2 regions of the Roseovarius sp. THAF8 genome follow, and region 1 is predicted to be linked to the other one. Evidence: riboswitches for the same ligand, from Rfam matches in the RefSeq annotation. Region 1 holds a riboswitch; the other holds the start of a gene.
What was found. A riboswitch is a leader RNA that binds a small molecule or an ion and turns the genes downstream of it on or off. The one in region 1 is predicted to bind thiamine pyrophosphate.

Region 1 (3,122 bases):
GGCAAGGCCGAGGCCCGGTAGAAACGACCCTATGACTACGCCCGAACGACCACCGGCGCCAGTTGGCGCTTGCCCGACAGGCGCCGTCGCGATCTTCCACGCCAGGTAAAGAATATAGGCCACCGCAGCAATGCGGAGGACCACCAGCAACCAGGCCTCGGAAGACATGACCCCGGTCACGCCGGTCGCGATGATCGCCAGCACCACGATGGTTCCAAGTATTATGCCCATGAGATACGGCAGGGCGTTCCAAAACCCGAATGCAGCGCCCAGACTCGCCAAGCTGATCGTGGCCGGCCCCGGGCTGCCCATGAGCGGCAGGGCGGCCGCGATGAGTATCAGGGTATTTCCGATCATCTTGGTTCTGGCCCTTAAGCTCTCCTTCGACTGCCGCAAAATCGCGTCCTGCCGGAGAGCATCCTCTTGAACGGTAGGGTATCCAAGGCTATGACTTAAGAAAATCAAATAGATCGAAACCCTATAATTCGAGAATCGGAACCAATGCCAAGCTTTGACATGGACGCGCTCCGTACGGTCGTCGTTGGCTCGGATCTGGGAAGCTTCGCGCGCGCTGCCGTGCAACTCGGCCGCTCGCAATCCGCCGTCAGCATGCACCTCAAGAAGCTGGAACAGCAGGCGGGCACAACTCTGTTCGTTCGCAAGGGACGCGGCCTCGTGCCGACCGAAGCGGGCGAGGCTTTCATCGCCTATGCCCGGCGTATCGTCGCGCTGAACGACGAAGCCGCGCTCTCGGTCGGCGCGGCGGCAGGCAAGGCCTCCGTGCGACTCGGCCTGCCGCAGGATTTCTTCGATGACGTGATGCCTGCGACACTCGGCAGGTTCGGACAGGACGTGGAAAACGTGCATGTCGACGTGCAGGCCGGGGAAAACCACAGGCTCGCCGAAGAGGTCCGTGCCGGGCGCATCGACGCCGCGATCGCCTTTTTCCGGCCCGGCAGCCCGACCGAAGGCGAAACCCTGTGCGAATGCCCCATGCACTGGCTGGCGCATCGCGATCTGCCGGAGGTCGCCGTTGCCGCCCCCCTCCCCCTCATCATGTTCAACCACCCCTGCCTGTTTCGGCAGGCCACGCTTGCCACGCTTGACCACAGCCGGACGCGCTGGCGCGCCGCGCTCACCACGCCCAGCCTGCCCGCCGTCTGGGCCGGCCTGCGCAGTGGTCTGGGCATAGCCGTGCGCACGGATCACGGCAGGCCGGAGGATATCGCCTGTCTCGGCTCGGAGCTTGGCCTGCCGGAGTTGCCGAATATCGAGGTGCGCCTGTTGCGGGCGCCAAACCTGTCGCGTTTTGCCGAAAGACTTGCGCAAGTGCTGCGGGAAGAGACCCTCAGGCATCTGGACCCGGCAATTTACAGCGCGGGAGGCGTTGATTTCGTGCACCATCCTGATAGGCTCGGAACCACCTAGGGGTGTCCCGACAAGGGGCTGAGATATCGCTGGCGCTTCGGTCGCAGGATCGTTGGGCAGCGCGGTGACCCTTTGAACCTGATCCGGATCATGCCGGCGAAGGGACAGGATCGCAGCGCTCTCTTGCCCTTGCCGGCCTCAGCATGACGAGGCCGCCTTGCCATCTCCATCGACAGTCCCCCGCCCGATTTCGGCGACCATCGCCGCCGTCATACGCGACAACCAGGTCCTTCTTGTTCGCCGCGCAAATCCGCCCGACGCGGGACGATGGGGATTTCCGGGCGGAAAGATCGACCACGGCGAAACGCTGTTCGAGGCCGCAACCAGAGAACTGTCGGAGGAAACCGGCGTTTCCGCCGAGCCGCTCCGCGTGTTCACCGCAGTTGACGCGTTTGACCTCGGCCCCGCCGGCACCCTGCGCCGGCATTTCATCCTGATCGCCGTGCTGTTCCGATGGACGGCGGGAGAGCCGGTTGCAGGGGACGACGCGCTGGAGGCGCGTTGGGTAGATCTTAAAGCCCTCAAGGGAACCAGCCTCGCCCTGAGCCTCGATGTGGCCGAGGTCGCGCATGAGGCCGCCGCCTTGATGTCAGAGGTGCCGTCATGATTGCCAATGTCCTGACCATCGCGGGCACCGACCCCTCAGGCGGCGCAGGCATCCAGGCCGATATCAAGGCCATGTCCGCGCTTGGCGCCTATGCCTGTTCCGCCATCACCGCGGTGGTCGCGCAGAACACACAAGGTGTTCGCTGCTTCCAGGCGCTGGACCCCGATTTCGTCGCCGCCCAGATCGACGCGGTACTGGACGACGTGCGCGTCGACGCGGTGAAGATCGGGATGATCGCAAATGCCGGGATTGCCGAGGCGGTGGCCGACAGGCTGAGCCATCACGGGGCAGACAACATCGTGCTCGATCCGGTGATGGTCGCGAAGAGCGGCCATGCCCTGCTCGACCCTGAAGCGGTCTCGGCCGTGCGCGAGGCGCTCGTGCCGCTGGCCCGCGTCATCACCCCGAATCTGCCCGAAGCCGCCGTGTTACTGGGCCGCGAAGACGACTGGACCGCCGAGACGATGCAAGCCGCCCTGCCCGAGCTCATGGCACTTGGCTCCGATTACGTGCTGCTCAAGGGCGGGCATCTGAAGGGCGAGCACAGCACCGACCTGCTGGCCGGACCCGAGGGCACCCGGGCACTGAAGGCCCTGCGCATCACAACGACCAACGATCATGGCACCGGCTGCACCCTCTCCTCGGCCATCGCCGCGCTTCTGCCGCATCACGACATGCCCGAGGCAGTGGCCCGCGCCAAGGCCTATCTGCACGCCGCGCTTGCCCAAAGCGACACGCTGAACGTGGGCCACGGTCACGGGCCGGTGCATCACTTCCATGCGCTCTGGGCGTCAGGCGCCTAGGGTGTCGATCCTGTTCCTGAGCGGCAGGCGGCGGCCTCTGGGTCCAGCTGTCCGCAGATGGCCGAAACCACGGCGACGCCCCGCGCGCCTGGGCTGAAGGCCAGCGCGGATTTCAGCGCGCGCGCCGTCTCGATCATCCGGGCGGTGTCTGCCGCCCTGTCGCGGAAGCGCACCACCATCGCCCCCGGCGCAGAGCCCCCGGGTGAGAGGCGGCAGGCTGCTGGTGAAATGCAGAGTCTTCAACCTCTGCAGCAAACTCACATATCCGAATATTGAAACCCACG
Region 2 (3,122 bases), 1.4 Mb from region 1:
ACCTGGCCCGGCATGTCGGCAAAGCCGGGCAGGCCCGACAGCGCGATGGCCATGAGCGGCACGAGCAGGAAGACTGCCGCCACACATATGAACAGCGCGTCAACCCACCGTGCGGTGGTCGTTTTTCCGTCGAACCGGCGCAAACCGCGATCGAAGCCCGAGCCGAACCCTTCGCCGCGCGCCAGCCAGAGGGCGATGCCACCGGCGAAAACCGTCAGGCCAAGCTGCACGGCGGACAAGAGCGCGGCCCGCCCAAGATCGAAGTCAAACCTGAACGCTTGGTAAATGGCGAGTTCTATCGTGGTCGCCCGCGGCCCGCCGCCGAGGGTGAGGGCGACGGCAAAGCTGGTGAGGCAGATGGCGAAGATCACGGTGAAGGCGCCGGGGATCAGGCGCAGGAGCATCGGCAGTTCGATCACCCGGAACATCGACCAGCCGTCGATGCCCAGAAGCGCGGCAAGGCGGAAGCGTTCGGCGGGGATTTCCTGCCAGCCTTGCAGGACAAGGCGGGTGGCCAGGGGCAGGTTGAAGAACACATGCGCGAGGACGACGCCGTGCAGCCCGTAGATCTGCACCGGGGGCAGGCCGAGCGTGCCCAGGGCCGCACTGACCCAGCCGCCGCGGCCGAAGACCTCGATCAGGCCCAGCACGGCGACGATCACGGGCAGGATGAACGGGGCGCCCAGCAGCGCGATCAGCAGGCTGCGGCCCCGGAACCGGCGGCGGGCGAGGGCGCGCGCGACGGGGACGGCCAGCAGCACCGAGAAAAGCGCCGAGAGCGTCGCCTGCACCAGCGTGAAGCGCAGGGCGGCCCAGTCGGCGGCGGTGAAGCCGCGCCCGGTTTCGGCGCGCAGGGCCACGGCCAGGAGCGCGCCGAAGATGAGCACCGCCACGAGGGCGGCGGCGCTCCATCCCGGTCTGGCGCTTAGCGGCTGAGCGCGTTCAGCCATTCGTCGAGCGCGGCATCGCGGGCGGCGGCGGCCTCTTCGGCGCTGAGAAGCAGGGATTTTTCCGGTTGCACGAGTGTCTCGAACCCGTCGGGCAGGCCGTCGTCAAGTTGCACGGCGGGGTACATCCAGTTGGTCGTCGGAATGACCGACTGGAAGTCCTGGGTCAGCATGAACGCGAGGAACTGGTTGGCCAGCTCCGGCTGATCGGTGGAGGCCAGTTTGCCGGCCACCTCGACCTGCATGTAATGGCCTTCGTCGAAGGTGGCGGCGGTCTTGGTGTCGTCCTCTTCGGCGATCAGGTGATAGGCGGGCGAGGTGGTGTAGGACAGCACCATGTCGGCCTCGCCTTCGAGGAAGAGGCCGTAGGCTTCGGTCCAGCCCTTGGTGACGGTGACGATGTTGTCCGAGAGCCCCTCCCAGATCGCCGGGGCCTCGTCGCCATAGGCGGTCTTGACCCACATCAGCAGGCCGAGGCCGGGGGTCGAGGAACGGGGATCCTGGATGACGATAGAGGTGTCGCTGTCGGCCAGGGCCCTGAAATTGCTGGGTGCGTCCATGTCGGTGTCGTGCACGAATGCGAAATAGCCCCAGTCGTAGGGCAGGAAGACAGGGTCGTCCCAGGTGATGGGCAGGTCGAGGTCGGGGGTCATGCCATGCTGGGCGAAGAGGCCGGTGTCCTTGGCGGCGGCGGTCAGGTTGGTGTCGAGGCCCAGGACGATGTCGGCGTCGGTATTTTCTCCCTCGAGCCGGACGCGGGCCAGCAGGGCGGCGCCGTCCTCGACGCCGACGAGATTGAGGTCGCAGTTGCAGGTGGCCTCGAACGCCTTTTCGATCTGCGGGCCGGGGCCCCATTCGGCGACGAAGCTGTCATAGGTGTAAACGGTCAGTTCGGGCGTCTGGCCTGACTCCTGCGCCACGGCGGACGTGGCGGCAGTCAGGAATCCCGCAGTCAAAACAAGGTGTTTCATGGCATCCTCCGTTCCGGTGGAGGGTGCGGCGCGATGCGGCTGCATGACCTTCCCTCCGCCGGTTTCAGCCGGTTCAGGTTCAACGGGTTCGCGATCTGCATCTCAGTCGCCGGGCCGGGCCGGGCGACACCCCGAGGTTTCAACAGGAACCTAGGGGCAAGCCGGGGTCGGGACAAGGTGAATCGGCGAATCGGAAGGTTAAGGCGTTGGGAATCGCCGAAAACGGCATGTCGGTACCCGTGTCGGTATCCGGGTGGTATCGCGACGGTGCGATTTTCGCCGGGGCACCGGGTTGACGCACCGCGCGGCGTTGTGGCGGTCGAGAGCGGGCTGACGGCCCGAAACGGCCGGTGAGGTCCCGGGTCGAGCCCGGGACGCGTGGGTTACATTTCGACGATCGGGGCGACCTCGACGCTGCCCTTGCCGCCATCGAGGATCGGGCAGCCGCGGGCGATCTCGCAGGCCTCGGCGTCATCCGCGGCCTCGACGATGGAATAGCCCGAGAGGGGATTGGACCCGCCATTGTCGGCGATGCCGTCGATGCTGACGGTTTTGGACATGCCGACGGGGTTGCCGGGGTCGATGAGCTTGCCGCCGAGGCCGCCGAGCCAGCTTTCCCAGGCGGTCATCGCCTTGAGCCCCTCTTCTTCGGTCTCGGGCCGGCCGCCGCCGTGATAGGCGAGGATGTACTTGGGCATGTGTCGGTCTCCTTTCAGGGGTCAGTGGGGTTGGCTTTGCAGGTGGCGGGCGAGGCGGACCAGCGGGCCGCTTGTCCAGCCGGTTTCGTGGCGCGCGGCGCGGTCGTCGTCGGGCAGGTCGCGGTGGTCGATGGTCAGCCGGGCGCCGTCCCGCGTGGGCGTGACGGTGAAGGTGACGTGGCTTTCGGGGGCGCGCATGCCCTCGGGCAGGTGCCATGTCCAGGTGAAGCCGACGCTGTGCGGCGGGTCGACATGCGTGACGTTGCCCGACATGCGGTAGCGGTTGCCGTCGGAATCCAGCATCTCGGAGTGCCAGGGGCCTTCGCGGGTGAAATCGAGAGCCGTGTCGGGCAGGCTCATACCGTCATGGCCCCACCATTCCAGCACTTCGGCCCGTGCGGTGATGGCGCGGAACAGGCGTTCGGGCGTGACGGGGAAGTCGCGGGTGATGCGGACGTCGGCCATCCGTCAGTCCCGCTCTTCGAGGGCGAGGTGGGTGGCGAGGC

Region 2: it holds a riboswitch for thiamine pyrophosphate, as region 1 does, so the genes downstream of both, thiB (thiamine ABC transporter substrate binding subunit) here and FIU85_RS19315 (NUDIX hydrolase) in region 1, are expected to answer to the same signal.

Annotation. Positions count from the first base shown of each region.
Region 1 is NZ_CP045410.1:3,929,931-3,933,052, reverse strand. Features, by position in the region: gene FIU85_RS19325 (LysE family translocator) at 1-357, opposite strand, end outside; gene FIU85_RS19320 (LysR substrate-binding domain-containing protein) at 517-1,428, shown strand; TPP riboswitch at 1,417-1,551, shown strand; gene FIU85_RS19315 (NUDIX hydrolase) at 1,586-2,035, shown strand; gene thiD (bifunctional hydroxymethylpyrimidine kinase/phosphomethylpyrimidine kinase) at 2,032-2,838, shown strand; gene FIU85_RS19305 (hypothetical protein) at 2,835-3,011, opposite strand.
Region 2 is NZ_CP045410.1:2,516,293-2,519,414, forward strand. Features, by position in the region: gene FIU85_RS12320 (thiamine/thiamine pyrophosphate ABC transporter permease ThiP) at 1-950, opposite strand, end outside; gene thiB (thiamine ABC transporter substrate binding subunit) at 926-1,918, opposite strand; TPP riboswitch at 1,952-2,062, opposite strand; gene FIU85_RS12330 (YciI family protein) at 2,302-2,616, opposite strand; gene FIU85_RS12335 (SRPBCC domain-containing protein) at 2,638-3,081, opposite strand; gene FIU85_RS12340 (helix-turn-helix transcriptional regulator) at 3,085-3,122, opposite strand, start outside.